Regions from separate parts of the Veillonella magna genome, predicted to be linked through region 2. Evidence: riboswitches for the same ligand, from Rfam matches in the RefSeq annotation. Region 2 holds a riboswitch; the other holds the start of a gene.
What was found. Region 2 has a riboswitch for S-adenosylmethionine ahead of Q5873_RS09240 (MetQ/NlpA family ABC transporter substrate-binding protein). Riboswitches for the same ligand answer to the same signal wherever they lie in the genome.
Positions count from the first base shown of each region.

Region 1: it holds a riboswitch for S-adenosylmethionine, as region 2 does, so the genes downstream of both, Q5873_RS04335 (methionine synthase) here and Q5873_RS09240 (MetQ/NlpA family ABC transporter substrate-binding protein) in region 2, are expected to answer to the same signal.

Region 1 covers NZ_CAUGKU010000005.1:101,623-117,639, forward strand. The annotation lists gene Q5873_RS04325 (methylenetetrahydrofolate reductase) at 392-1,264, opposite strand; gene Q5873_RS04330 (homocysteine S-methyltransferase family protein) at 1,340-3,829, opposite strand; gene Q5873_RS04335 (methionine synthase) at 3,979-4,647, opposite strand; SAM riboswitch class I at 4,838-4,932, opposite strand; gene Q5873_RS04340 (SGNH/GDSL hydrolase family protein) at 5,322-5,906, opposite strand; gene Q5873_RS04345 (LysE/ArgO family amino acid transporter) at 6,087-6,692, opposite strand; gene queC (7-cyano-7-deazaguanine synthase QueC) at 6,818-7,513, opposite strand; gene rsmG (16S rRNA (guanine(527)-N(7))-methyltransferase RsmG) at 7,534-8,253, opposite strand; gene mnmG (tRNA uridine-5-carboxymethylaminomethyl(34) synthesis enzyme MnmG) at 8,398-10,281, opposite strand; gene mnmE (tRNA uridine-5-carboxymethylaminomethyl(34) synthesis GTPase MnmE) at 10,290-11,675, opposite strand; gene jag (RNA-binding cell elongation regulator Jag/EloR) at 11,838-12,689, opposite strand; gene Q5873_RS04375 (YidC/Oxa1 family membrane protein insertase) at 12,692-13,312, opposite strand; gene yidD (membrane protein insertion efficiency factor YidD) at 13,454-13,666, opposite strand; gene rnpA (ribonuclease P protein component) at 13,804-14,151, opposite strand; gene rpmH (50S ribosomal protein L34) at 14,228-14,362, opposite strand; gene Q5873_RS04395 (NAD(P)-dependent oxidoreductase) at 14,669-16,009, opposite strand.
Region 2 covers NZ_CAUGKU010000020.1:153-16,169, reverse strand. The annotation lists gene Q5873_RS09295 (AbgT family transporter) at 1-920, shown strand, start outside; gene Q5873_RS09290 (chromate transporter) at 1,017-1,583, opposite strand; gene Q5873_RS09285 (chromate transporter) at 1,599-2,231, opposite strand; gene Q5873_RS09280 (PLP-dependent cysteine synthase family protein) at 3,374-4,291, shown strand; gene epsC (serine O-acetyltransferase EpsC) at 4,335-5,009, shown strand; gene Q5873_RS09270 (dipeptide ABC transporter ATP-binding protein) at 5,417-7,531, opposite strand; gene Q5873_RS09265 (ABC transporter substrate-binding protein) at 7,528-9,093, opposite strand; gene Q5873_RS09260 (ABC transporter permease) at 9,104-10,096, opposite strand; gene Q5873_RS09255 (ABC transporter permease) at 10,097-11,080, opposite strand; gene Q5873_RS09250 (multidrug effflux MFS transporter) at 11,256-12,497, opposite strand; tRNA gene Q5873_RS09245 (tRNA-Ser) at 12,601-12,691, opposite strand; SAM riboswitch class I at 12,889-13,000, shown strand; gene Q5873_RS09240 (MetQ/NlpA family ABC transporter substrate-binding protein) at 13,228-14,055, shown strand; gene Q5873_RS09235 (amidohydrolase) at 14,366-15,691, shown strand.

The sequences.
Region 1 (16,017 bases), on a different contig from region 2:
TCGTATTATCCCTATTTTTATAAACTCCATTTTCATATTCTTTATTTTACTGCACAAAACTATAAATTAAATGAATATCTGCAAATTGTACGTAATAAAAGAGAATGTTTCACGTGAAACATTCTCTTTTATTATTCGTAGTCATTATACCATGACTTACTGTATTTTCCTGTAATTGTTATTGTACCAGGCTTTATCATATACGTTGCAATACAACTTACCTTCATGAAAACAACGCGTCATAGGACATGCCTTTACTATTAGATCTATATTTACATCGTATCTTTATATTTGCGTATACATTTACGCGTATGATAACAATATAGTTATATTTTCTTTCCCGCTGATGCATCATCAAATATTCTGTACTACGTACTCCTATCATTATGTGCTACGATGCATTAGATATATGATCTAACAGATACAGTACAACCGCCATATCATTTAAAGGCATAATATGTACGCCCTGCGCAATGCGCCTAATTTCTTCCAACGTTTCCACCGCAATGGTCAATCCTGCTTCACGGCCGCCATCTTCCATGCGTCGCAAAATAGATTCCGTCAGTGAAATACCTGGAACTTTTTCGTGAAGATACATAGCCATTTTAAAACTTTTAAGCGGAATTAATCCTAAACAAACCGGTAAGCCTAACGGTGCTATTTTATCAATAAAACGCTTCGCTCTCTCCAAATCATAAATAGGCTGTGTCTGAATAAACTGCGCGCCATGCTCTTTTTTCCGACACAGCTTCTCGTACTCTGCATCTAAATCCTCCGCGCCGGGATTTCCCGTCGTGCCGATATAAAATTTCGTAGGTGCATCCAGTTCGTGCCCCGTCATGTCATAACCGCTATTCAACGTACGTGCCACCGTCAATAGTCCCATCGAATCAAGCTCAAAAACAGCTTTTGCATCCGGATGATCTCCACGTGATGGCTCATCACCGGTTAATGTCAAAATATTATGTACTCCCAATGCAGCGGCTCCCAATAACTCAGCCTGCAAACCAAGGATATTACGATCACGGCAGGTTAAGTGGAAAATCGTATCAATGTTTTTTCTATATTTAATCAAATGTGCCAGTGCAATCGGACTCATTCGCATCTTAGCCATCGGACAATCCGCAATATTGATTCCATCCACACGGTCTGCCAACAGCCCTGCCTCATCCAATGTTTTCTGCACCGATGCCCCCTTCGGCGGATCTAATTCTACAGTAATCGTAAATGCACCACGTGCATGTTTACTTCGCAATTCTTCCATCAAGGCCACTCTCTTTCTCTCTTCAACTCTCTCTTCTATTGTCTAATATTTTATCTGTGTGCTAACAATGCGCTATCACTCATCCCCCAACAACTGTTTTACCAACTGCACTGCCGTCACTCCATCCTTGGCATATGCGTCGGCACCGGCCGTATCCGCATATTCCTGTGTCAGCACCGCACCGCCTACTACAACCTTAGCAGGTACGTTTGCTTTTCGCACTGCCTCGATGGTCTCATCGATCATTGGCATGGTTGTAGTCATTAATGAACAAATACCGATAATCGGCGCTTTATATTCTTTCGCGGCATTTACAATCGCATCCGGTGATACATCTTTTCCTAAGTCCACCACACGATACCCATTATTCTCCAACAAAGCCGCTACAATATTTTTCCCCAAATCGTGAATATCACCTTTTACCGTAGCCACAATGACCGTATCCCGTGCCATTCGCGTATCTTCCGGCAATACTTGTTTTATTGTTTGAAATGCACCTTGCATTGCTTCTGCCGCCAACATAACTTGCGGCAAAAATACCTTACCGGCACCGAATTTTTCGCCTACACGATTCATCGCCTCCGATAATCCTTGCTTTGTAATCACCAAGGGATCTATTTTCTTTGTCAAAGCCTGCGTTACCAATTCAATGACATACTCTTTTTCGCCTCGTTCTACAGCACCGCAAATAGCTTCCAGCATAACTTCTGGTGTCGCTTCCGTTATGTCCGTAAGTGCCCTTTCTTTTTGATTAACAGTCTGTCCATCTGTTATAGTATTAGCCCTCGTTGTACTGGAATCTTTTTTCCCGCTTCCGCCGATAACGTCTTCCGCTTCCTGACCGTACAGGCGGATAAACTCTGCCGCCGCTGTATCAAATCCCAATAAAGTACGACCTGCTACAAATGCTTTTTTTACTGTTTCATTCAAAGGATTTAAAATTGGTGCCGTCAAGCCTGCGGACAATGCCATCGTTAAAAATTGTGCATTTAAATAGGGCCGTTGCGGCAAACCAAATGAAATATTCGACAAGCCCATCACCGTTGGAAAGCCAAAAATTTCTTTATATAATCGCAGTGTCTGCAGCGTTTCCTTAGCACTGTCCGGACCGCTGGCCAAAGTCAATACTAACGGATCCAATAATAAATCCTGCGGACGCAAACCATACCGATACGCTTCCAAAGTAATTTCTTTAATCAATTCTATCCGAGCTTCCGCCGTTGCCGGTAAATCACCTTTTCCCAACGGTAAGCATAAAAGAGCTGCTCCATATCGTTTAGCCAACGGCAATACTGCTGCGAGTTGTTCCGGTTCCGCATTTACCGAATTAATCAGCGGTCGTCCCGGATACGCTTTCAAGCCAGCTTCTAATGCCTTGGCATCAAGAGTATCAATAGATAATGGCACATCGACGAGCATGGTCAATTCGCTAATGGCATGCTGCATCGCTTCGGCTTGATCAATACCGGGTACGCCCATGTTTACATCCAACACATGTGCACCGGCCGCGACTTGCGCTAATGCATCGCGCTTTACCATTGCAAAATTTCCGTCTTTAATTTCCTTTGCCAATACCTTGCGTCCCGTAGGATTAATGCGTTCACCAATAATAATAGGTGCTTCCTTGTGACCTACACGAACAACCTGAGTACGACTGGTAAATACCGTAAACGGTTCCACCTCTGTTCTACTAGACGGCCCATGGGCTATCGCCGCCTCGGCAATAGCGCGAATATGATCCGGCGTACTACCACAACAAGCCCCTATATACGATGCGCCGGCTTCAATTAAATCACCTACGTAAGATGCCATATCTTCCGGCGATAAAGGGAAGATAGTTTTCTTATTTACCAATACCGGCATCCCCGCATTAGGCTGTACGCTAAGAGGCAGATTGGTTACCGTTGCCATTTTCTGCAACAAAGGAATTAATTTCTCCGGTCCGAGAGAACAATTAATCCCCACTACATCAGCCCCCATCGCTTCCATTAAAATGGCCGCTGCTTCCGGTGTAGTACCGGTAATCGTTCTCCCGTCTTCACTAAAGGAGAATTGGCAAATAATTTTTACCCTGTCATCAGCACCTGCTGCCTCTCTCGCATCACGCGCTGCTAATAAGGCGGCGCGCATTTCTTGAATATCTATAATAGTTTCTATAAGAATATAATCCACACCGGCTTCAATTAAAGCATCCGCCTGTTCACGGTAGGTTTCATAAATATCATCAAATGTCATTTGCCCTAACGGAGCAATAAACGTTCCTGTCGGTCCCATAGAACCGGCTACCTGCGCCGTCGGCTTTATATTAGCGATGGCCCGCTTTGCTGCTGCCACGGCAGCATGATTAATTTCCTTAACTCGATGTGCCAAACCATAATCGGCCAGCTTTAATCGACAAGCACCGAACGTATTTGTCGTCACAATATCACTGCCGCTTGCCAAATATTCACTGTGGATAGCTTCTACAATTTCCGGTCTATCCACACTCATTAATTCCGGACAGGCCCCCTCTTTCAGTCCTGCCTGTTGTAACATGGTACCCATAGCACCGTCAAAAATAAACATTGCTTACCTCTTTTCTATATTCACATGTGAATACTTTCTTATTACCGGTTATTCACACTATACCTACACCGCGTTACCAAAACAATGCACGCGCCTATCATCAAGTCCTCATCAATACTGCACCATATACACTATTTCAATATATTTCATTACGGTTTCTTCCGCGACGGACAGTCCCGTTGACCACATGAAGTGCATCCTCGCTTTGTTTGTAATGTAGCACCGCCAGGCATATAACCAATGATAGCTGTCACTGATTTACGGGGAAACAACATGCACGTATCGGTAACGGTAAGACCTATTTCTTCCGCTCCGATAATCGCAGCTAACGCCGGTTGTACATCCAGTGGCCAATTTCCATATCCGGGGCTAAACCGCCATGTTGTCGTATAGCCACCGGCAGCCGCCGCTTTTACAATCAAATCATTAATTTGATCTGCCACCTGCTCTACGGCAGTCGTTGCTGCCGCATCAACCAAAAGACCTACCGTATAATTACCTTCTTTAAATAGTGCTGCACTGCGCCGCTCCACACCGTCTCCAATGGTCACCCCCATCACGGCGACTCGCACTGACGAAGCCAAATGCTTACGAATACTGCTACCTTCAACCACGAGCGGCGGATCCGATTGAATCGTACCGGTAGCCGCATCATATGCATACTCACGATATATCCCGCGCGGTACTGCCTCCAGCTGTACTTCCAAACAAGCCTCCTTCACATACTGTTCGGGAAAATCCTCAGCTCGTTGTAAGCCGGCATACCGTCGTACTTCTTTTTCTTCTATCACCGGTAAGCGTCCATTAAAAATTGCCATACCTACTCCTCTATTCCCAATCTCTCTTCTTTACCAAATTCTTATTGCGATTACACCGAATACCATTTACTTCAATCATACCTATCACAGTTACTCTGCCAACACATACACATTGCCATTAACCGTCACTACGCTTAACTACCTATTGTTGACAAAATAAAAGCCCCTATCCACACAGATAGGGGCTGATTCCTTATCTGTCAGTAAGACTGTTGGATGTAGCACCGTGCCTTGCCGGTTGCCGGACGTCATTGGGCCAATTCCCTCGGTCTCTCTTGATAAGGTCATATGAAATTTACAGTCGATGTATATCGTTAGCAATAAGGATACCTTGAATGATGAAGAATGTCAAGAAATTTATTTCAAAAAAAACGGAGCCGCACTTAGGGAGGATGCGGCTCCGCGTGTTCGTACAACAATTGTACTCACGATTAGGTATAGGTATTTAGAGGTTTTAACAGGTAGCCATCTCCATCACTCCGGGATAAAGAGTAACAAGATGTTGAGATTTAAGTTTGTAACTCATTCTCACTTCCCTGTTGTGGTTACATTATAACACCCATATCGAAGGATTTCAATACCCAAATGCAAAAAAATATTTAAATTTTTCGATTTAATCAGTCATCTTTCGAACTTTATGAATGCCATCGCACCCTTATCAAATGTATTCTCTATTACGTAGTCGCTAAATGCCTTTTATTATGTGCCAACACAAACTCCATGACGGGGCGAGCTATCTCATACATCATTGCATAGCCTCGCGCATTAGGATGTACATCACCGGCAAAAATTCCTTTGCCTTGCCGGAGTGCTTCTTTGAGTGGTCCATAAAAATCAACATACGGAAGATCTTGCTCTCGACAATATGCTTCCAGTTTAGTCGCATAGTCATCCATAACTTTCTCTTCCTCATCGAGTCCCCCTTCTATCGGTAAGGGCAAGCCAACAATAATCGGTATCCGCTTCTTCGTATCAGTTTGTATCATCTCAATCAATGATTTTAGTTTTCGCAAACAATCATCAGCGGTTCGTCCTTGTAAAATGTCATTGGTTCCACCCATTACCCATACCGCTCCAAAAGAAGACTGCGTGCGATATCGCTCCCACAAAAGTGTAATCGCCTGTAGGCTGGCACCATCCACGCCGGCATTATAACAGGTGTGCGGATATAATTTTTTCTCTAGCAATTCTACCCAACCTTGCCCGTACGGCACATCGTAGCCTCTGGTCAAGCTATCACCTAAAAAAAGTATCTGCATAGCGCGTTGCCTCCTTTGTCATTATATGCTACATTCAATCACCTACTACTATCCTATCACCCGATGGTATTCTACGGCTAACTCGAAAGTACGTTGCGACACCGCCCCTTTATAAATTAACGGCGTACTCTCAGTACGTATTTGTCAGTACATAGTTGTAGTAACCGACTACATATCCTGTTAAAGCAGCTCGATTCCTTTCCACAATAAATAGGCCCCGTACACGACAATAAAAGTGCCGCATAACCGATTGACACAGGTCAATACCGTGCTGTTAATATACGATGCAACACTGCGCACAATAGAGGCTAATCCTACAAACCATACGATGGTGGCCGTAGCAAAACCGCCTACAAAATAATCAGCTTCCGCCGGCCCTATGGAGGCGCGCACCGCTCCGAGCATCATACTTGTATCCAAGATAGCCTGCGGATTGCACCAGGTAACAAGACCCGCCATAGCGATTACTTTTGTTAAAGGAATATCTACATCGGCGCCTTCCAATTGTCCTCGCGCACGGAGTAAAGCCACGCCCATAACAACGACCAGCGCACCTCCGCCCAATAAAAGAATCAGCTTTGCCCACGGAACCGCGTCTAATAACCAACCGATACCAAAAAACGCCGACAGTGATAAGGAAAGATCAAAGGCGGTAACAATAAGTACTATTTGTACAATACGATATATACGCTGCGTTAACGCTGTGTTAATCAAAAAAATATTTTGCATGCCGATTGGCGCCATCGATGCTAAGCCTAATAAAAAACCTTGTACATAATAATACATAGTCCACACCCCTTTCTCCTACAATACCATTCCCCACCCTCTCTGTATTCAAACCGCATACGCATCAATACACGTATGAAAACTACCTAACATTCGTTGCCGTACCATGTATGGTACAATGCCATTTATTTTTTTACCAATGCCGGGTCTGCTACGCCGTTAGCCACAAAAGCCGCTGCTCTATCAATGCACGTACCGCACGTACCGCAAGGCTCGTCGCCGCCTTCGTAACAGCTCCACGTCAATTCGTAGGGCGTGTGAAGTGTTAGGCCAACACCTACCAGCTGTGCCTTATTCATAGATGCAAAGGGAGCTTCCACATGCACCTTGTCATACGTACCCAGCGAGATTGCCTTTGTCATAGCCGCAATAAATGCTTCGCTACAATCGGCGTAGGCATTCCCCGCCGCATCATCGGCATGAGCGCCCAAATAAATCGCCACGTCTTCATTTTCGTAAATACTCATGGCCAAACTGGCTACCGCACTGAGCATCAGCCCATTGCGAAACGGCACATAGGTAGATACCATGCCTTCACCGTTTTCTTCAATCTGCTGCGCATAGCTTTTATGTACAATTTCGTCCGTAGACGATTGCAACAGTGAACAATTGGAATATTGCAACACTGCCGCTAAATCCAATTCATAATGAGGCACATCATAATAAGCTGCGATGCGCTTTGCACACCGCAGCTCCTTATCGTGCTTTTGCCCATAATATACAGATACCGTGGATACGTTTTCCCGTCCCCATTTATCGATAGCAACCGATATACAGGTCGTAGAATCAACGCCTCCACTGGATAATACAACCGCTTTCATACCTTCTCCTTTTTCACAGCTTACCGCAAAGGTCTTTCTTTTATCTCCTTTGGCTTGCGTGGATATTTTTTCGGCGTCATGCCGGTCTTCTTAATATAAATAACAGCGCGCTTATCCGCCAAGGTCGGTAATGTCACCGGACGCACCTCCGCTACAGTGCCGCCCAATACCGACAGCGCCCGTTCGGCTTCCTTAATTTCCTCTTCATAGGCCGCTCCTTTAAGAGCAATTAAATAGCCGCCGTTTCGCACATAAGGAAGCGCCCATTCAGCCAACACATTAAGGCGTGCCACGGCCCGACTGGTTACTATATCATACATATCCCGATGCTCGATACGATGCGCCATATCTTCGGCACGACCATGTAACGTCGTCACATTGGATAATCCCAATTCCACTGCTACATCCTCCAAAAAGCGGAGCCTCTTCCGAAGAGAATCAAACAAGGTAATGTGTAACCGGGAATCGTAAATCGCTAACGGAATACCCGGAAAGCCGGCACCGGTTCCCAGATCCAGCACCTTACTTTCCGGTATAAATACCACCTTATCGTAGCAGGATAGGGAATCCACCATGTGCTTTACCGCCACCTCATGCGGTTCGGTGATAGCTGTTAAATTCATATATTGATTCGTTTCAACAAGGCGTTCGTAGTACGTAGTAAAGGCAACGGCTTGTTCCTCCGTCAGCGTAATACCGAAAGCTTTCATTTGTGCTGTCACATCAGCGGTAAAGTCCATAGTTATCTCCTCACTGCTTCTATCGTATCATTATCGTCGCCGGTGTTCGGCCATCCTCATCCGTCTGCGGCCTCACGGCCATCCTCTCATATCCTCGTCAAAGATGCGCCTAATCCACCGACTGCCTTATTGTTTCATCACCGGTTACTGCTGCTTAGCTTCATCCCTTCGATATTGTTCCAACTGCACCAGCAATACGGAAATATCCGCCGGCGATACACCTGAAATACGACTGGCTTGGCCGATGGAATGAGGGCGAATCTGTGCTAACTTCTGTCGCGCTTCCAAGGAAATTCCCTTCATCGCTTCGTAGTCCCAATGTGCAGGAATAATTTTTTCTTCCAGCTTACGAACCTTTTCTACTTGCTCCATTTGTTTTTTAATGTAACCTTCGTAGGTAATGGAAATATCAATTTCCTCTTCTACGTCCGGCGCATACCGAGGCAAATTAAACGCATCGGCCACCATTCCGTAGGTAAGCTCATTGCGCTTCACTAAATCATAAGCTGTCATGCCTGTTTTTATCGGTGCCGTTCCCATCGCTTCCAGGCGAGCCTGCATTTCCTTCGTCGGGTTAACCTGCGTTTCTTTAAGGCGTGCCGTTCCTTCTTCAATACGTGCCTTCTTAGCCAAGAATCGCTGGTAGCGCTCTTCTGTAACAAGACCTATGGCATAGCCTTTTTCGGTAAGACGCATATCCGCATTATCTTGACGAAGAAGCAGACGGTATTCACTGCGACTGGTCATCATGCGATACGGCTCACGAGTTCCTTTCGTAACGAGATCATCAATGAGTACGCCTATGTACGCTTCCGACCGCGACAAAATAAAAGGCGCCTTGCCTTCGAGGAACAACGCTGCATTGATACCGGCCATAAGTCCCTGCGCGGCTGCCTCTTCATACCCGGACGTACCGTTAGCCTGACCGGCGGAGTACAGTCCTTCAATATGCTTTACCTTCAATGCCGGCGTTAACTGTAACGGATTTAAGCAATCATATTCAATGGCATAGGCAGGGCGCATAATTTCTACATCTTCAAGCCCCGGAATCGTGCGCAAAAAATCATACTGCACATCAATAGGCAAGCTGGTACTCATTCCCTGCACATACATTTCATTGGTTTCATTGCCTTCCGGCTCCACAAATAATTGGTGCCGTGATTTATCACTGAAACGGACTACCTTGTCTTCGATAGACGGGCAATACCGTGGCCCCGTTCCTTCGATAGCACCGGTATACATAGGAGCGCGGAATAAATTGTTGCGAATAATTTCATGGGTCTTCGCATTTGTATAGGTCAACCAACATACCTGTTCGTTGCGATCCACCCACTCGGACATAAACGAAAAAGAGCGATGCATGCTATCGCCGGGCTGTTCCGTCATATGCTCCATAGATAAGGTTCGCTTATCTACGCGCGCCGGTGTTCCCGTCTTGAAACGCATTAATTCTAAGCCGTGCTTGCGCAACGAATCAGACAATACTTCCGCCGTACGCTGACCGTTCGGTCCGCCGGTATACGATAAATCGCCGGTAATAATTTTGCCCTTCAAATACGTACCGGTACATAAAATAACCGCCTTTGCCGTATATACTTCGCCCAATTCGCTGACGATGCCCGTTACCTTACCGTCTTCAACGAGAAGCTCGTTTACCATAATTTGTTTAATATTTAAATTCTCTGTATTCTCCAAGGTGTGCTTCATCAAGCGCTGATACGCACCCTTATCAGACTGTGCGCGCAACGCATGCACCGCCGGTCCCTTACCGGTATTGAGCATGCGCATCTGTATCGCTGTTGCATCGGCATTAATCGCCATTTGCCCGCCCAGCGCATCCAATTCATATACCAGATGACTTTTGCCCGGTCCCCCTACGGCAGGGTTACACGGCATAAGTGCAATATTATCTAAATTCAGTGTCGCCATCAACGTACGATGTCCCATACGCGCCGTGGCCAACGCTGCTTCACAACCTGCATGACCACCGCCGATAACAATCACTTCATAATTGTCTACGTTATACATACTCTCTCCTATTTGCCTAAACAGAAGCGTGAAAACAGCTCATCCACCATGGACTCACGCAAGCTGTCTCCGGTAATATCGCCCAAAGTTTCCCAGGCACTGCGCATATCAGTGACAATAAAATCCACCGATAGACCCGCTTCCAAATTCTCCTTCGCTTGCGTTAATAACGCTAGCGCTGTTTCCATTAAATTAATATGACGAATGTTGCTGAGCATAGCACCGCGATTCCCTTGGACCTCGCCACCGTATACCAGATCTTTAACTACATGACCCAGCACATCCAATCCTTCACCATTAGCGGCGCTGATAGCGGCCACCGCTGCAAAAGGACCATACGGCGCAATATCCTCCGCCGTTATTGCCGTAGCTATGTCGGCTTTATTAATAAACACCACCGCTGTACGGCCTTTCAATGTTTCCAAAATATCTTTTTCTTCTTCGCTAAGCGCAGTGGAGCCATCGATGACACAAACAACAATATCCGCCGCCGATACATATTCTTTCGCTCGCTCTACGCCTAACTTTTCCACGATGTCTTCCGTATCGCGAATCCCTGCCGTATCAATAAGCCGCAGAGAAATCCCTTCGATTGTCATACCTTCTTCGATGGTATCGCGAGTGGTGCCGGGAATATCCGTTACGATAGCCCGATTCTCTCGAAGCAACGCATTCATCAAGCTTGATTTACCCGCATTCGGTCGTCCTACGATCGCCGTTGTAATTCCTTCCCGCACCATGCGTCCGGATTTAGCCGTAGCTAAAAGGTGCTGCATATCCGCCATAATCGGCGTTAACGAAGCGGCCACCTCTGCCGTTGTTACCTCTTCGATATCCTCTTCTGGATAATCTATGGTCACTTCCAAGCGGGCCACCATAGTAAGCAGCTCCTCCCGTAAACGGCGAATCCATGTAGCCAGTGTGCCGTCTAATTGCTCAACCGCTACACCTAACGCTGCTTCGCCATTGGCCTCGATAATATCGATAACCGCCTCTGCCTGCGTCAAGTCAATGCGCCCGTTCAAAAAAGCCCGTTTCGTAAATTCTCCGGGCTCCGCCAATCGTGCTCCGCTACTTAGCACCAACCGCAACAGCTCACGCACTACCACCGGACCGCCGTGACATTGAATTTCGATAACATCCTCCGCCGTATACGAGTGTGGTCCCTTCATAAGGAGTAACAACACTTCATCCACAGTGCGTCCCGTCTTCGGATCCACGATACGGCCATACTGAATACTACGATTCGGTCGCTCCGTAAGCGGCACCGCTGATTTACCGGCAAACAGAGTATCCACCAATGGAAACGCCTTCGCGCCACTAACGCGAATAATGCCTACGCCGCCTACACCCGGTGCCGTTGCAATAGCGGCAATCGTATCCTCCGTAAACATAATACACCTCTCTATCCGCTCATGGGCGGATTCCATCCATACAGCACCGTAGCCATCGCTGCAGTACCGACGGACACATTATATCTAAAAACGCAAAGAGAACCCGAGACGAGCTCGGGTTCCGTTGTACAGTCATTATAATCGCTGCTATGATCGCCGCGCTTAGCGCTTGTAGGCGATAACCACGTGACGATACGGTTCTTCACCTTCACTGTCCGTCACAATATGAGTTTCGTTTTGTAAAGTTAAATGAATAATTTTACGCTCGAACGCATTCATCGGCTCCAACGAAATCTTTTGACGACTCCGTTTTACCTTATCGCCCAAACGGCGCGCCAGCTGTACCAGCGTATCTTCACGGCGCGAACGATAATGCTCTACGTCCACCACGATATGGCAACGTCCCTTCACATCTTTGTTCGCCACCAAATTGGTTAAATACTGAATGGCATCCAATGTCTGCCCATGCTTGCCGATCAAAATTCCCAAATCATCCCCGTGAATTTGGAATGTGATTCGTCCTTCGGTAGTCATTTTTTCAATAGCCACCGCCAGACCCATCTTGGCAAACATATCCGTCAAGAACTGCTTACCCTTGTCGGCAATAGCCATCTGGTCTTCTTTGGTAAGGCCCGGTTTTTCCGGCTTTGCCGTTACCTCTTCCGATGGGCTCGTTTCTTCCGTAGCCACCGGCGTTTCATCGACGGATTCATTCACATCCGCCTCTTCTGCTACCGTGTCGGACGTATCCGCTACAGCAACGGTTTCCTCCACAACAATTTCATCGGCCTTAGCCTTTGTCGTTTCGGTGAGTACCGATGCTACCGTAGGCATTTCGATATCTTCAAAATATAGGCGAACAATCGCCGGCCGCCGACCGATACCTAAAAATCCCGACGACGGCTGTTCGATAACCTTTGTCTCCGTAATGCGTCTGCCTTCAGCAGTAAGCTGCGCCTCGCCCTTAGCAATGGCTTCTTCCAACGTCTTAGCCGATACCTCGATATGATCCATGCTTACGCCTCCTTAGCACCATCGTTTCTGAAGATAAAGAATTGCTGAATGAGCTGGAATATATTAGATACTACCCAGTAAATAACAAGGCCGCTAGGGAAGTTCAAGCTGATGTAGCCGATAAACAGCGGCATGAAAATAAGCATAATTTTCTGCTGACCACCCACATCCGACGTGGACGTTTGCTTACTCATCACATAGGTAGAAAGCGCACTCAACACAGGCAAAATGTAAAGCGGGTCCGTTTCGCCGAGGCTCGGAAGCCACAAAAAGCTTTCATACGTCGGATCATACGGATATCCCTGCAACGCATAGAAAATAGCAATCAAGAACGGCATCTGCACTAAAAGCGGCAAGCAACCGGACAGCGGATTAATGCCCATTGTCTTATACAAATTGGCAATTTCCATCTGTGCCCGCTTCGGGTCATTCTTATATTTGTTCTGAATTTCCTTCATCTTAGGCTGCAATACCTGCATGCCCTTCATGGACTTGATCTGCTTTACTGTAAGCGGCGCCAAAATAGCTTTAATAGCTATCGTCAAAATAATGATGGCAATCCCGTAGCTAGGGAAACCTACCATCTGCGTCAGGTTATAGCAATACCCGAGCAACGTCCGCATAAAATCAACTAACACCTGAAAAATTTCCAATCGTCTTCTCCTATTTTCGTAACCTGGCGTACCCACGGCTCCTTGCCTGTTCATACTTGGTTATGGTCTAGATTTCATCCATACAAACAGTTCGGTATTTCCACATCTGTGCTATGGCACGGGATCGTAGCCACCCTTGTTAAAAGGGTGACAACGCAAAATGCGTCTAATCCCGAGATAGCTACCTTTAAAGGGGCCGTATTTGCGTAATGCCTCTAGGGTATACGCCGAACATGTAGGGTAAAAGCGGCAGCTTCTGGGCTTTAGCGGAGATATACAGTAGCGATATACCAGCACCAATCCGATAAGCATCGTATTCAACATATAGCTTAGGTACTTCATACCGGTCACTCTCCTTTGAAAGTCAACACCGTTTCATCTACAGAATCTTCCTATATCATGTATAAACTATCCATCAAAATATGATAGTTACAAAGGATTAAGAAACATAATTAGACGACTCAATTCTTTAACAGCTTTAACTTTCTAAACAGATTCATAATCTCCTGTTCCGCCTCCGCATAGGTGGCCTTAGCCAAATAGGCCCTACCGACGATGACGATGGCATATCCCTCACGCAGTTCATGCTGATGCAGACGATATACCTCTTTCATCAGACGCCGCGCCCGGTTGCGCTCTACTGCGCAGCCCACCTTTTTACCGGTGACAAAGCCGATGCGCGTAGGCTGCTTAGCTACGGGCATACGATACACCACGCAAAGCTTACCTACCTCATATTTACCGTGTTTATACACGAGGCGATACTCATTGTTTTTTCTGATTCGCCGTGCTTTATCTAAACCGTTCATCATCTCACCCTATACCTGAGAATAGAAAAACTTGGCAGCAGTGCCAAGTTTTTTCTCCTGCCTAAAAGCTATTATGTTATGCGGACAATTTCTTTCTGCCCTTTGCACGTCTTCTCTTCAATACAAGACGGCCACCAATGGTCTTCATGCGTTCGCGGAAACCGTGCGTACGTTTTCTCCAAAGCGTATTCGGCTGATAAGTACGTTTCATGTGTAGAACACCTCCTCGCAATCAGTGTAGTAATTACGTATACCATAACAGCATAATTATATGTATAAAAGCCCATTCTGTCAAGGAAATAACACTGTGACTCTAACCGCTTCCCAGGGCTAACGATATATCGAAAAGTGGCGTATATAAGTCGCAGGCATGTCATTCGTCAGACCTGACTGCCCTGCGAAGCTAGGCGCTTCTTAAGGCTAATGGTATATGAGAAGGAAGGAGCGTACATGCATCGCAGAAATGTCATTCGTCAGACCTGACTTTCGAGATGCATGTACGCTCCTTCTCTATTAATTATTCGCCTAAGAAGCGCTTAGCTTCACAATAATTGACCATGCCTTCCACGACTTTTTTAGCGGCTCGCATCGCCAGCACCACCGTAGCCGGTTTATGCACTACATCACCGCCGGCAAATACGCCCTTGCGACTCGTCATACCATACGGCATTTCACGAGTGACCACATAACCATCCTTGTTGACCTCAATTCCGTTACCCGGTCCTACCAAACGGGAATTTGGTTTATGACCGATGGCAATAATAATTTTATCCGCCGGAATCACACCGTACTCATCGGTAGGCGTTATACTGCCATCCTCGTTCGGTGATTGTACTTCATAACGAAGACCTTCCACCACCTTATCACCGACAACTTCTTTCGGCGATGCGTAGAACTTAAATTCCACGTCCTCCGCCTTAGCCTCTTCATACTCAGATTTTAGGGCCGACATATTTTCTTCGCCCCGCCGATACGCCACCGTAACCTTGGATGCCCCTAAGCGCACACAGGTACGTGCCGCATCCATAGCCACATTACCGGCACCGATAACCACCACGCGATCACCGGCGCTGACCGGAATCGCATCCTCGCCGACACGACCATTTTGATGTAACTGTACCGCCGTTAACAATGCCATCGCCTGCAATACACCGGGCTTATCATCGCCGGGCATGGGAAGCTCCATCGGCACATGCGTACCGGTGGCAATGAAAATCGCATCATAGCCTTCTTCAAACAAAGAATCTATCGTCTTGTCCGGACCGATAACCGTATTGCATTCAAACACAACGCCCAGCCCCTTAAGGCGATTGATTTCGCGGCGCACCACTTCTTTGCTGAGGCGGAACTCCGGAATCCCGTAAAGCAAAATGCCACCAGGCTCTTCCTGCCGCTCAAAAATCGTCACCTCATAACCAAGGCGGGCCATGTCACCGGCTACGGTAAGACCGGCCGGGCCGGACCCGATAATCCCGATTTTACCTTGATCCTTAATGATCATCTTCTGCTTACGCAAGCCATGTTCACTTTCAAAATCGGCAGCAAACCGTTCTAACTTGCCGATATTAATCGGCTTATTCGCACGATTCAAAATACAATGCCCTTCGCACTGCTTTTCCCGCGGACACACGCGACCGCAAACGGCCGGTAAATTACTGCGCTCCGCAATAATATCGTTAGCCTCGCCAAAATTGCCGCGCGCAATGGCGTGAATAAAACGAGGAATTTCATTTTCAATCGGACAGCCCGTACGGCACAACGGCTTGGCGCAATTAAGGCACCGCTTTGCTTCGGCCAATGCTTCTTCCAAGGTATAGTCCTTATCTATTTCCATTTGCTTCAACAATTCATCTGTCATCGGAGGAC
Region 2 (16,017 bases):
TTATTGCCGTATCAATGGTTATCTTGGTGATTGCTGCTTATTTTATCAGTACTAAAATTATCGAGCCGCGCCTTGGCAATTTTGCGGCGTCCGATGATTTGTTAAAGGAGCACGCTGTTGCGGCTACGGATGATCCGGCGGTTGTTAAGAAGGAATTAAAAGGTCTCTTGTGGGCTGGTATTAGTGTGGTAATTTTTATTGCTGTTCTCGTAGCTCTTTCTATAGGTCCGGATGCATTCCTCAGAGATCCGAAAACCGGTTCGTTATTGAGCAGTAAAGCACCGTTGATGGCAGGGTTAGTACCGATTGTATTAACGGCGTTCCTCATTCCGGGAATTATTTACGGTCTTATTACCGGATCTATTCGTTCCGACCGTGATGTAGTAAAAATGATGACCGAAACTATGAGCGGAATGGGCGGTTATATCGTATTGGCCTTTGTGGCAGCACAGTTCTTGGCCTATTTCAAATGGTCCAATATGGGACTTATCATTGCCATCGAAGGGGCGAATACGTTGAAAGAATCCGGCTTTGTCGGTATTGGTTTGGTAATAGCTTTCATTATCTTGGCCGGCTTTATCAATCTGTTTATCGGCAGCGCATCGGCTAAGTGGGCTATTATGGCACCGGTATTTGTACCGATGTTACTTCTCCTAGGGTATGATCCGGCATTAACACAGATGGCATATCGTATCGGTGACTCCATAACTAATCCGATTTCGCCATTATTCCCGTACTTCCCGATTTGTATTGCTTTTGCACAGCGATATATGCCAAAGGTGGGCATGGGTACAGTCATTGCTAACATGCTACCGTTCTCTATTGTGTTCGGAATTCTTTGGACAATTCTCTTGGTTATTTTCATTGCTATGAATTTGCCATTGGGACCCGATGGGTTTATTTATCTCGGCACCCATTAATAAAATAATTAAAGCCATCGGCTATAGATTCGCAAGTCAGGTCTAACGAATGACGTTGCTTTATCTATAGCCGATGGCTTTTTATATGTATTTTATTTATATCCAACCAAGCATTCCCAAGATAATTCCCAATACACCGGATCCGAGGAGTAAACGAATAACACCTGTTTTTCTTCGCACGGCAAAGAGGGAGAGAAGGAGTATAGCTAGGCCGCCCCAACTAATATCGCCCCAATGTACGGGAATATCTTCCGTATTCCATACGGCAAGAAAAATAAAACTGATGCTGGCAGCGCAGATGAGGGCTACAACGGCCGGTCTAAGTCCGTTTAGTACACCGCGAATCGGTCCGATATTTCCATATTTTAAAAAGAGGCGGGCTAAGATAATACCGAGAATGATGGAGGGAAATACAAAGCCAAAGGTAGCAGCCATAGCGCCGGGAACACCGGCAATTTTAGTGCCTACGAACGTGGCAGCATTAATTCCAATCGGTCCCGGTGTCATTTGTGAAATGGTAAAAATATTGACGAAGTCACTCATGCTGAGCCAACCATAGGTATCTACCACGGCAGCCTGAATAAGGGGCATCGATGCGTAACCGCCGCCGACACAGAAAAGGCCGATTTTAACAAATTCCCAAAATAGTGTGAGATAAATCATAGTGGTAAGCCTCCTTTAATTGTACTTGGCAGCGCGCATAAAGAAAAAGCCTACCAAACCGTCCAATATAATGAGAGTCATAATATTTAATTGGAAGAAGGCATTACCGATAAAGGTGACCAATAAAATTAATAAAGGCAACGCTAATTTCTTTTTACATTGTTTTACCGCCAAATCTATACCAACGTTGAGGATCAACGCTGTAGCACCGCACTGCATGCCGCGCAACATGTAAGCGATAATTTTATTTTGAATGAAATAATCATAGCAATACGAAATAATACTTAGCGTAATAAGCGGTGGCAGCACGGTAGCCAGCAGGGCTACAAAGGTGCCGAGATAACCGGCCATGCGATAGCCTAAGATGATGGCGCTGTTCGTGGCGACAATTCCTGGCATGGACTGAGCGATGGCTACCATATCCAAGGTATCCTTATCGTTGATCCAGTGATATTCATCAACGTACTTGGCTTTTAATAGCGGAATGATGACAAAGCCGCCACCAACAGTGAAGGCACTGATAATAAACGTCGATTTAAAAAGAGTCCAAAAAAAATGAGCGTCTCGCTTCGGTGGTGTAAGCACTGCTTCATCTTGCTTTGACAACGTAGGCTCTACAACGCCGTGTTTATTTTTTTTAACTTCCATGAAAGTACTCCTTGTTTGTTATTGGCGTGTGGTGTAATAGTGGTTACTACAATATATTCTTTAGAAGAAGATGATTATTTTACAGATGTAATTATATCACTTTGTGTCGGGTCATACTACTTATTATAACTATTCGTCCCCTGTAGTAAGTAAGCAATGTGATTTACAAATAGGTGATGCGACAGGAAGTAAAGAGAAGTCGGTTTAGTGTAAAATAAAAAGAATGTCTTGCATAACAAGACAAATAGCCGTATAATGATAACCATAACTGAGGTGGCTAATGAAATTTCCAATATACTGCTATATGACGGAAGGGCTATTAAGCCGGATGCAGACTGATATTGGAGAATGTACTATAGAAGTTGTGAGCAGAAAATAAAAAATTTCTGTTGACAATTTTTAATTCATAGTGCTATAGTAGGCTTACAAGTTAGATACGAAATCACGACGATGAAGAGAAAAGTACATGTATGCCGTTGTGTACAGCGAGTCCGGTTGGTGTGAGCGGATGGCAAAGCATAGATGGAAGTGCATCTTGGAGTTACTAAGGCAAAGCCGCGGGGGCGGGGGAGTCTTTTTCGGGTGTCGCCCGTTATAGCGAATCTGTATACAGTCGTTATTGTATGATAGAATTAGTTCATTGATAAAGGCCTGTACAGTAAGAGATATTCGGCTTCGGTTGAATAACACAAGGTGGAACCGCGATAGTATCGCCCTTGGTTGTCAAATGACAATCAAGGGCGTTTTTTTATATTCGTTTCGTGATGTGCAGCAGAAGGAGAGCGCTGCTGAGCATTATCATATAAATAGACGAGACAGTCGGTATAGCTAGCAACGATGTTGTCTCTATTGCGGACGTATTCTTGTGGCATGACGGTGACGGATGTCTAATGGTTTTGTAACTGACTGAGGTACCTGATTATTGCAATATAATTACATACAAGAGAAAAGAGAGACGAAGAAAAAGAAGAGAGAGAAATAGAAAATAAAAAGAGAGAGGAATATGACCTTGCCCATGAGAGTACATACAATGAAAAACAGTGAGCGGTGATTCTGAAGTAAGTGGGGAAAATATAATCGTAGGATCACATCGCAAGATATGTATACTTTAAAAGAAAAACTCTGAGAAAGGATGAGAGATTATGGCACAGACAGTAAATGATACATTACAGTTAATCGGTAATACACCGGTATATAATATTAAAGGCACAGATGTGTATGTAAAATTGGAAAAATATAATGTCGGCGGCAGTGTTAAGGATCGCGCCGTACTCGGTATGCTTCAAGATGCACAGAAGAAAGGCCTTATTAAGGACAATACCATTTTGGTAGAAGCCACCAGCGGTAACACAGGAATTGCGTTGGCAATGCTCGGCGCTGTACTGGGAATTAAGGTTGTTATTATCATGCCGGAAAGTATGAGTAAGGAACGCCGCGAACTCGTTAAAGCTTACGGGGCTCAGTTGGTATTGACGCCGAAGGAAACCGGTATGAAGGGTGCATTGGCTAAAGCACAGGAAATTCTTGATGCGTATCCGGAAGCGGTAACGCTCGGTCAGTTCGTAAATCCGGCAAATCCGGGCATTCACTACGAAACAACAGCGACAGAAATTTTAACGCAGGTACCGAATGTAGGAACTATCGTTGCCGGCGTAGGTACGGGCGGTACATTTACCGGTATTGCTCGCAAGCTGAAGGAAGTGAACAGTGCGATTAAAGCGGTAGCCGTAGAACCGGCAGGATCGCCGGTTATCTCGAAAGGGGTAGGCGGTACGCATAAAATTCAGGGAATCGGTGCCGGTTTTATTCCGGATAATTTCGATAAAACGTTGATGGATGAAATCGTAGCCGTAACGGATGATGATGCGATTGCACAGGTGCAGACATTTATGCGTGAAACCGGTATCAGCATCGGGATTTCTGCAGGGGCAGCAATTAAGGCAGCCAAAGATATTGCGGCTAACCATCCGGGTAAGCCGGTAGTAGCGATTGCTCCGGATGGCGTTGAAAAGTACTTATCTATGTTAACATTTGATGATGTTACCTACGTAAAAGCGTAAGGGCTAACGGTAACAGACGGCTCGTTACGAGCAAGGAGGATGTATGAAACGATTATGGCAAGCCATTCGTTATAATATTAAACGCGTTATGGATTCGGATCCGGCGGCGGATTCGGTGTGGATGGTGCTGTGGACATACCCGCATATTACGGCTTTGTTTTGGCACTTTTTTGCGCATCGCTTATACAAGCGCGGCTACAAGCTATTGGCTCGTCGTATCGCATTGCATTCACGGCGCGTAACGGGCATTGAAATTCATCCGGGGGCAACCATCGGTCGCGGTTTGTTCATTGATCATGGCATGGGTGTAGTCATCGGTGAAACGGCTATCGTCGGAGATGATGTGACATTATTTCACGGTGTTACCTTAGGCGGCATGAGCAGCAAGAAAGTAAAGCGTCACCCAACGGTGGGCAATGATGTACTTATTGGAGCGGGCACCAAGGTACTCGGTGATATTACTGTTGGCGATCATAGTCGTATCGGTTGTAATTTAGTCATAAAACGTGATGTGCCGGCGAATGTGGTGATTTATGAAACGGAACCGGAAAATGTAGTGAGTCGCCGTCATAAGCCGACGATTCATCTCGTTGATGGCAACGGTCACAGCGATCAGAATCAGAGAGAGGGTCACAGCGAAACAGGCCGTCATGTGCCGCGTCATCGCATTGCTTTTACGCCAAAGAATATGACAAAGGAAATGGCTTGGTATATTTAGGTTGTATTTTAGAATTTGTGGATACAGTTGCGATATGGACGAGGCTATCTTGTAAGTAGTACATTGAATGTTAGTAGGCCGATTATTTTATAGGAATGAATGTGACGACAAATTCGGAGGACAGCAGGTGATGTACATAGAAGATAAGTAAGGCATAAGGCTAGTATGTCTACAAATTCGTCGGTAGGTAATCAATCTAAAGAGTATATTCAAAATGCTATTTTACCGTATACCAGTCAGCATATTACTGCGGATAATTATAAAACATTGTAAATCAATGCGGCGCGTTCTCTAAAAAATAGTATATCCGGCAAAAATTCATAAAGGTACATTACTGGTACAGCGGTAAGATAAAAAAGGGACTGTAATGGAATGAGCGAAAAACTCATTTCGTTACAGTCCTCTTTTTAACGATAACGCATCGGATCCGGATAGAGAATAGAAGCAAGTAAAGTCTTTGTATATGTTTCGCGAGGGGCCGCAAAAATTTGCTCGGTGTCATTATCTTCAATAATGCGACCATCCTTCATTACCAATATGCGTTGGCAAAGATAACGTACCAATGCCAAATCGTGAGCGATGAAAAGAATAGCAAAGCCCTCCTGTTTTTGTAATTCGGTGAGAAGATTAATGATTTGTGCTTGCACGGACATGTCTAAGGCAGCGACGGCTTCATCGGCGATGATGAGGCGTGGCTGTACAGCTAACGCCCGGGCAATAGCTACACGTTGACGCTGTCCGCCGGAGAGTTCGGACGGGTAGGCAGTGCCGTAATGAGGATCGAGTTGAACCATCGAGAGTAGTTCATCAACTCGTAAGCGCCGTTCCTTTGTCGTTAGATTAGCATGCGTCAGACGTAATGCTTCATCAATACTTTCAGTAACGGTTCTTTGCGGATGCAAGGCACCGTCCGAATCTTGGAAAATAAGTTGGATATCGCAAGGATGAAGGTCATGATGTAATTGAGAAGGCGAAGTGATTATGGGGCGACCATCAAAGAATATGGTCCCACAGTCAGACCGATATCGTCCCATGATAAGACGGGCTAATGTTGATTTGCCGCAACCCGATTCACCGACGAGACCGACAATTTCGCCGGCATGAAGTGTAAAGGATACATCGGTTACAGCGGGAATTGTCATAGTGTGGGCAGTGATAAATGTTTTACTTAGTCCGGTTACTTTGAGAAGCGGTTTGGCGATTGGGTTATTGAGGGAAGAATTGTTATTTTTTTCTGCAAGGGGAGCAGCATCGGTAGTGGAAATAGTAGCGTGTGTATCGGAACGTATTTGTTTTTTGGAGGCCGGTGTCGTTTCGGCAAGTTTTTCTCCGGCGCAGATAATAGGGGGTGTTACCTTTGGAGCACGAGAATCTAAGAGCCATGTTGCGGCGCGATGTGTAGGAGATATAACGAACAGCGGCGGCCGTTCATGGTAATCGATAGCCATTGCGTAGGGATTGCGCGGAGCAAACGGATCGCCCACAGTACGCTGTGTGAGGAGTGGCGGATGGCCAGTAATAGAGTGGAGCGGATGACCTTTGTCGGCCTTCGCCGGGACAGAGCGCAGTAAGCCCCAGGTGTATGGGTGACGCGGATGACGGAGAATATCCTCGGCCGTGCCGATTTCGACGATGCGACCACCGTACATAACGGCAATGCGATCGGCCATGTAGGCGGCTACGCCTAAATCATGAGTAATTACAATTAAGGAGAGTCCTAGGTCGTGTCGTAATTTTTTTAGTACATCCAAGACTTGAATTTGTACGGTAACATCCAGCGCTGTGGTAGGTTCGTCGGCCAGTAAAATATCCGGCTTCATAGCTAACGCAATGGCTAGCGCACAACGTTGGCGTTGACCACCGGATAATTCATGAGGCATCATGTGCAGCCAATTTTTTTCGCTAGGTAACCCAACGGATTCTAAAAGGTGAAGCGCTTCTATAGTCAGAGTTTCTTTCGTCGAGGTTGTTTGGTCGTGATGGGATGGGCTATTAGGTTTTTTGGCGGAGAAGGAGGGATGTAAACCTTCGCGCCGGTTTTTAGTGTCTCCTTGGCACAAGGCTTCAAACAGCTGCGCACCGATTGTCATGGACGGATTTAAAATTGTCAGCGGATGCTGGAACATCATGGAAATACGGTGACCGCGCAGCTGTTGTAGCTCTTTTTCTGACGCGGCGGTAATATCGATTGTTGTTGACTGCGGTTGACGCGGATGAAGCACAATGCGTCCGCCGGTGATATGACCGCGCTCCGGTAACAATCCCATGGCGGCCTTACACAGTACGGATTTGCCACAGCCCGATTCGCCGAGCAATACCAAAATTTCGCCTTGCTTTAATGTAAGCGATACATCGTCCAAGGCATAAATTGTACCGTTTTGATGAGTAAATTCCACAGATATATTTTCAATGGTCAATGCCGGCGGTGTATGATCTGTGGATTGTGCGTGCGAGTTTGGCAGAGTCGTTTTATTTTTTGCAGACAAGCTGTCTATAATTTTATTTTTGGTAGGCTGTGTCATTGTTGTATATCCCAGGTTTCAATGTTCCACATGACTCCGGTAGCGTGATGACCGAGGACGCGCTCTGTAGAGGGGCCGGTTATTTTTTTTGCTGCTACGTAATTACCGTCCAAATAGGCAATCATAATATAGGCCGGATGAGCGGCAAAGGCTTGCTGAAATTCGTCATATGCCAGCTTGCGCTGCGCCGGATCGTAGGTAGCACGCGCTTTGGCTAACGCAGCATCAACGGCGGCATTGCTGTAATGCGTGTAGTTGCCGCTACCATTTGTATAAAATAAATCGTAAGTTCCGTTGTCCGGATCAAAGGGAGCGGCCTGTCCGATCATGATAGCTTGGTTATGTTTCCAATCAAATTTGGATACGATGTGAACGCGCATGTCGATGCCTTCTTCCTTCAGCTGCGAAGCGATGACCTTTGCCATATCTACCCGCTCCGTTTCATATTCGCGCACGTCTACGGAAAAAGCGAGTTTTTCCCCGTTCTTTTCGTAAATACCGTCAGTACCGCGATGCCATCCGGCTTGTGCCAAAGCATCTTTTACGTAGGTCGGATTATAGTCACGGTGGGGTACCGTCGGATCATTATAGGTAGCATTTTGTTGCAACGGGCTATAAGCCACACTTCCTTGATTGTTAAGAACACTGGCGATGATAGCTTTTTTATCGATAGCATAGCCTAGGATGGAAACCAATTCGGGATGCTTTTTCCAAAAGGCGTTGTCAAAATTAGGGGCAATGCCGCGATAATCAGCGGTTTTAAAATCGTAAACGGTAAATTTGTCATTCCCACGGAAGGCTTCTGTATTGTGTGCATTCAACCAAGCAATATCGACGCCGCCGGATTTGACCTGTGTGGCCTTAGCGTTTTCATCAAGAATAATTTTGAAAATAATTTTGTCGATATGGGGCACTTGATCGTAATACGTTTCGTTTTTGGAAACGACGATGGACTGCCCCTTATCCCAGCTGACAAATTTATAACGGCCCGTGCCGATTGGATGACGGTTGAAATCATCGGTCATAATGTCCTTACCTTCCAATAGATGTTTAGGTAAAAGTCCGATCGTCAAATAATTAAGCATTGCCGCATTGGGCTGGGACAATACGATTTGTACAGTATTGTCATCAACGACGATGACGTCTTTAATTTCTTTGTAGTTGTCGCGAATGGAAGCTTCTAACTTTGTATTCTTTGTTAGCTGATCCAATGTGAATTTTACATCGGCAGCAGTAAACGGTGTGCCGTCATGCCAAGTAACACCTTTGCGTAAATGAAACGTATAGGTCTGTGTTGCTTCATCAAATTGGTAATCGGTGGCCAAATCGGGAACCGGTTCACCGTGGCCGTTATATTTCATCAAGCCGGAAAAAATAATATCCGGCAGTTCATCATGTGTATTTAAAATCGGGTTGATAGTGGTGTAATCCGTGCTGGCAAACGTAAGCGTTTTACTGTTGGTGTCGGTTCCCGCTTGCGAACCGCATCCGACCATGAGTGCCAAGCAGGCTACCGTTGTCAGTGTTAAGGCAAGACGACGCAGATGCTGAGAAAGTTGCATGAAGACCTCCTTATAAATTACTGCAACCGCGATTCAATTGGCGGCGGATATAGTAGCCGAGACGAGTAATCGAGAGCAGTGTAATAACTAAAAATATACCGGGAATCAGAATGACCCACCACGCATTGGTAAGCAATGCGCGATTGGCCAAAGAGAGCATGGTTCCCCAAGAAATAACATCTACGGACAGGCCTAATCCTAAAAAGCTGAGTGTCGATTCTATCAGTATGGCAGATCCTATCGAGGATACGACCATAAACATAATGGGGGACCAAATACTGGGCCATAGATGGCAGCGCAGAATATATAACGGGCCGGCGCCCATAAAGCGGGCGGCCCATACATAATCGCTGTTTTTAATATGACATACTTCGCTGCGGACGATGCGGGCCAGGTTCATCCAAGTGGTGCCGCCGATGATAAGTGCTATAGATATCGGGCTCGGTGAAGGGATAAAGGCTAAGCATAAAATCATGAGAAGTAATGAAGGAATACTGCTAAGAATTTCCGCCGTGCGCATTAGCACCGTGTCAACTATGCGTGAAGCGAGGCCGCTCAATGCACCGTATAATACGCCAAGGCCGGTAGATACCAGCATACTCAGTACACCGATGCCAAGCGATAACCGGCCGCCGTACCAAATGCTGGAATATATATCACGGCCCAGTGCATCGGTACCGAAATAAAATGTTTGATTAGGTGCTTCGCTGAGATGATGCAAATAAAAATGAGCCGGATCGTGATTGGCAATCAACGGCGCAGCCAAACATCCGATAATGATGAATAATAACCAAAGCACAGCAGGCCAAGGAAAACGGCGGCGCTTTTGAAAGAATTGTCTGTGCAATAGTTCTGACTGCCATGATGTTGCAGTCGGTGGTATGGCAGATAACTCAGCAGATGATGCGGTTTGTGATTCCTTGCATTGTGGCATAGCAGAGTCGGTTGCCAAAGGACGGACGAAGCGAAATTCGTCATCATTCGATAGCGTAGGTCGGCTCATTTATATCACCTGCCCTTCATCGTGCTGCAGGCGTGAATCTAATTGTTCGTTAATGGCCTGGGCCGCTAAACCGGAAGCGATAACAAAACAGCCGGTAAGCATAACGATGAGCATGAGCAAATTATAATCGTGATACTTTGCGCTTTCAATGGCCAGCATGCCCAGTCCGGGATAAGAAAAAACGGCTTCCACCACATATGTACCGCCGACGATATGATTAGCGGATACGGCCATGACACTGATAATGGTGGGCAGTACATTGCGTAAACAATGACGGATAAGAATTGTACGGCGGCTAAGTCCTTTAGCCTTGGCTAACAATACGTAATCGGCGCGGGTTTCGTCTAACAATTTATTGCGAATGATATAGGCATAGTACCATACATGCGTGATGACCATTACGGATAAAGGAAGTATTAAATGATTGGCGCGGCTTAATAGGTTTTCGCTTTCACCGGGAGCATAGGCACCACTGCCGGGAAGCCAACCCAAATTAACATTGAACAGTAAAAGAAATAGGAGCCCTAACCAGAAGGAAGGAATATAATTCGCAATAGTACCGACAGTGCTAAGCAACCTATCAGGCCAGCGATCTTCGTATAATGCACAAATAAGCGCGAGAATAATGGCAATCACAAATACAGTAAGATACGAAGCGATCCCTAACAGTAGTGTGTTACCGGCCATGTCGACCATTACATGCATGGCGGGTTCGCGATATTTATAAGATATACCGAAATCACCGTGGAGCCCATGAGTTACCCACTGGATATATTGAATATACAGTGGTTTATCAAGACCTAATCGAAGGCGTGCTGCCGATTGCTCTTCAGTACTCATGCGATCGATGCGTTCACCGTAAAATGCTTGCAACGGATCGCCCGGAGCTAAGCGTGCCACGGTAAATACCGTAATAGATAAGACGAACATGGCACAGAAAAAAACAATAATCGTGTGCCATAAACGAGAAAACCGATGTGCCACGGGCAGCGCCTCCTTTCCATAGTATACTCAGCCGTATTATAGCACACTTATATATAAATCACTAATAATGTAACTGTTTCGGAGACAGCGTCATATGTGTATACAATGCGGTGAAATAATAAAAGAAAAACCTCTCGTCTCTATGAAATATAAGAGTGAGAGGTGGGGGTACCGGTTAGTGACTGGAGATATGTTCGGGGCGGATGAATTTGTAAAAGACAAATAATCCTAAGCTTTGACTAATAAGCATTGTCGCTGCCATCGGAACGGCACTGCTGTCACCGGCTATACCTACCAGCGGTGCGGATAGACCGGCGCATACGGTACCAAAAAAAGATAATAAAGCAGTGACGCTGCCGGCGAATGCGCTTTCCCGTTGCAGAACTGCAGCAAAGGTAACGGTGCCAAAAGCAGCAATAGGGCTAACGACGCAAAATAAAGTGGCCGCTGTTACCCAAAGAGGCGCTTGCAAAATTACGGCCAAGGAAAAGGCGACTAAGCTCAGCTCTGTCCACCACAAGGTAAAGCGCATCATTTGGTATTCCGTGAAACGATGTACCAAACGAGTAACGAGAGCACTGCCTAGCACGATACCTACGGAATTAAAAAAGAAAAAATAGCTGTACTCTTGCGGCGTTGTTCCGTAAATTCTTTGAAAGAGAAAAGCGGATCCGGATAAATAGCCAAAGAAGGCCATAAAGACAAAGGCTTGCAGCAAGCAATGACCAAGGACATATTTCTTTTTCAGCAGCGTAGTAAAGGCAGCAAAATTTCTGCTAAAGCCGCCTTTGATGCGGCGTGCAGGGGGAAGACTTTCCTTAATGCATAAGCTGCCGATGAGCATGACAACACCCAGTACGGCGAGGACAGCAAAAATCATACGCCATGAATAAAAGCGCACAATTTGTCCGCCGATAAGCGGTGCAATCACCGGGGCAAAACCGTTAACAAACATGAGGACAGCCAATAATTTAGTTAGAGCAGGCCCTTTGGCCAAATCCGTACTGATGGAGCGAGGACTGATCATGCCAGCTGCACCGGCAAGGCCTTGTACAAATCGAAGTGCAATTAATTCCCAGACGGATGTGACGTACATGCAGCCGATACTGGCTAACGTAAAAATCAATAGTCCTCCGCACAGGGGGCGCTTGCGACCGAGACCGTCACTTAAAGGACCGATAATGAGTGTGCCCAAGGCGGAGCCAATCATAAAGCCGCCGATGGTTAACTGCGTCAGTGAAGGGCTGGCGTGAAAGTCCGTGGCCACTTTAGGTAAATCGGGCAAATACATATCCATGGAAAAAGGAACCATGGCGGACAGCATCCCTAAAAATAAGGTAAATATAATGCTTATGGATACAGCAGGTGTCATCGGTGGTTCATCAATGGGGACATTCATGTGTGTGCGCTCCTTCATACTTACATCTCCTTTGAAAAATATATAAATCGCGCCATGTGTTATGGCGCGATGGTATGAAAAAATAAAAAACGCTATACCGCAAGCAGCACAGCGTTCTTTGTGGCGGAGGATTAGGGATTCGAACCCTAGCGACGGTAACCCGCCCTAACGATTTAGCAAACCGTCCTCTTCAGCCTCTTGAGTAATCCTCCATATATGTTACTCGTAAATTCTAGCATTAATAAGAAAAGTTGTCAAGAGTGCGGTCTGGAGTAAAAGTGAAGGTAGTTTTATGCTGCTATAAAACTGTTGAAAAATTATTGAGAAATTGAGAGAAGGTAATGATGAGAATTTGTAGTTGACAATCTGATTTATATCGTGATAATATAATCCCATCAAATTTAATAGGAAATCATCAAGAGCAGCTGAGGGACTGGCCCGGTGACGTTGCGGCAACCCTCCTTGAGAAAGGTGCCAAATCCAGCGATAGTATCGGTAATGATTATGTCGAAAGATGATTGGTAGCTAATGAGTAGATAGCCCTTGTCTTTCGAGACGAGGGCTTTTTTGTTGACTGCCTGCAAAATGGTATGTAGTGAATCAGCGACTACTCATTGCTAAAGTTGGAAATAACTTGATGATGTATATTGAGTGAGAAGAGAGAATGCTCGGCCGGAGGTGAGAGACCGGCCAAGTGCAAGGAACGTCTGAGGGCATATGTATTGAGAAATAAGAGGAGGATTATAGTATGAAATTTTCTTGGCAATGGTTTAAAAAGAGTGCGCTTTTAGGAGCTGCCGTACTGGTTTTGGGTGGTGCATTGGCCGGTTGTGGCAGCGATTCATCGGCAGTAAAAAATGAAATTACCGTGGGAATTACACCGGGCTCCACGGAACAAATTATGGAATATGTAGTGGAAAAGGCTAAGAAGGAAGGGCTTACAGTTCATGTAAAAACATTTTCCGATTATATTACACCGGACCAAGCGGTGGCTACCGGCGATATTGATGTAAATCTGTATCAGCACAAACCGTTTATGGATGCATTTAATGCGAAGAACGGTACGAGCTTGGTTAGCATCGGAACGACCTACTTGGCGCCGTTGGCGGTGTATTCCCATAAATACAAATCATTAAACGAAATTCCCGACGGAGGAACGATTGCGATTCCCAATGATCCGACAAATGGTAGCCGTGCCCTGATCCTATTGGAAAAGCAAGGGCTCATTACATTGGATCCGAAGAAAGATCCGTTAAAAGCCGTACCTCAGGATATTGTAGAAAATCCGAAGCATATTCAAATTATCGAACTGGAAGCGGCACAATTACCGCGTTCGTTGGAAGATACGGATGCATCGGTTATCAATGCAGGCTTTGCTATTTCTGCCGGACTTAACAGCAAGCGCGACGGTATTGCCGTGGAAGGCGATACCAGTCCGTATGTGAATATTGTGGCAACGCGGGCAAAAGATAAAGATAATCCGACGTACAAAAAATTCGTTTCTATTTTCCAAAGTGACGATGTACGCGATTTTATCAATAAAGAATTTGAAGGTGTAATTATTCCTGTGTGGTAATATCGTTGGTCAATGAAATTAATTTAATGTTTTGTAACATAGTTGGTACTTTGTAGCATATTGATACGATGTTGCAAAATATCTTAGAGAGCCTAGGGTAAATTTATTTTTGGCATATGAGGATAATTTTAAAAGGATACATTTTCTGCAGCGTGTAAGGGCAAGCATGTTGCGGGAAATGTATTCTTTTTTATTTCAATGATTACCGATGATTTGAAGAAATTTGATATACTTTTGCGTTGACGTATGGACAAATATCCACATATAATAGAACATAGCATTGTAGTAGGAAAAGAATTGGAGGGGAACTATGGCGCGATTAACAAAGGAAGAAGTAAAAGAACGTGTATGCCGTGCGATTGAAGATGCAGCTCCGGAACTTAAGAAAATAGCGGCATCTATCATGGCAGAACCGGAGTTAGGCTATAAAGAGGATAAGACATCGTCCAAAGTGCAACGAGCTTTCGATGCAATGGGATTGACATATACGACGGGACATGGCCGTACCGGTTTAAAGGCGCGCCTTAGTGGCGGCGCTTCCGGTTATACGGTAGCCATGATTGGCGAATTGGATGCTATCGTGTGTCCGAAACATCCGGCGGCAGATCCATTGACGGGGGCAGCCCATTGCTGTGGTCATAACATTCAGATTGCGAACATGTTAGCGGTAGGGAAAGGTCTTATGGCTGACGGCGTAATGGAATCGCTGAAAGGTGACGTGGTTCTTTTTGCGGTACCTGCCGAAGAATATGTAGAAATTGATTACCGGAGTAAACTTCGTGAAGAAGGGACGATTAAATATTTGGGCGGTAAACAACAGTTGATATATGAAGGTGCTTTCGATGATATTGATATGGCGATGCAAATGCATGTAGCAACGGCAGAAACTCCGCAAGGAGAAATGAATCTCGGCACCACATCCAATGGGTTTATTGGCAAACTTATCGAGTATAAAGGAAAAGCGGCCCATGCGGCAGCAGCACCGCATGAAGGAATCAATGCATTGCAGGCAGCCATGATGGGGGTTATGGGAGTGAATGCTATACGCGATACATTTAAAGAAAGTGATTATATTCGCTTTCATCCCATTATCAACAGTGGTGGCGATTTGGTGAATGTGGTGCCGGATAAGGTAACGATGGAAAGTTATGTGCGCGGTGCTAATGTGGAAGCAATGATTGATGCGAACAAGCGAATTAATCGAGCCTTGAAAGCCGGCGGAGATGCGGTTGGTGCTATATGTGATATTCAGGATTTGCCGGGATATTTACCAATGCGGAATGATGCAGTGATGAATGATCTGTTGGAAGCTAACTCTAAAATGCTTTTCCCGGAAGACAATGTACGATATGGTGAACATATGGCGGGGAGCACCGATATGGGAGATGTGTCGCATATTATGCCGGTGATCCATCCCTGGGTTGGTTGCATTGACGGCGTATTGCACGGCGCCGATTATGTGGTATCTGTCGAAGAGGTAGCCTATATAAAAACGGCACAGGCATTAGCTATGACTATCGTAGATTTACTATATGATGATGCAGCCGGTGCAGAGAGAGTGATGGCGGAGTTCACGCCGGCGTTGACAAAAGAAGAATACCTGGCATTGATGGATAGTATTGACAGTAAACATTAGACGAAATTGCTGTATAGCAGACACCTCATTGTAGTCGATGAAAGTAAGCGATAAGAAAAAGGGGGCTTGGCACACATGGTGAAAGCCCCTTTTGTGTATGATGATTACATGATAACTATAAGATAACTATAAATTTTCTCTTAAATTTTTGAATAAGATTTTGTCTTAGCAATACATGGGATACTCGAATTCCTACCACAGAAAGTGATATACGATGTATATTTACTATATATAATAACTATTTAATGTTAGTAATAGTTAGTAGTAATGCTGGTATCGTACATGAAGAGATGAAGAATACTTTGTATAATGTGGTGGGCTCCGTG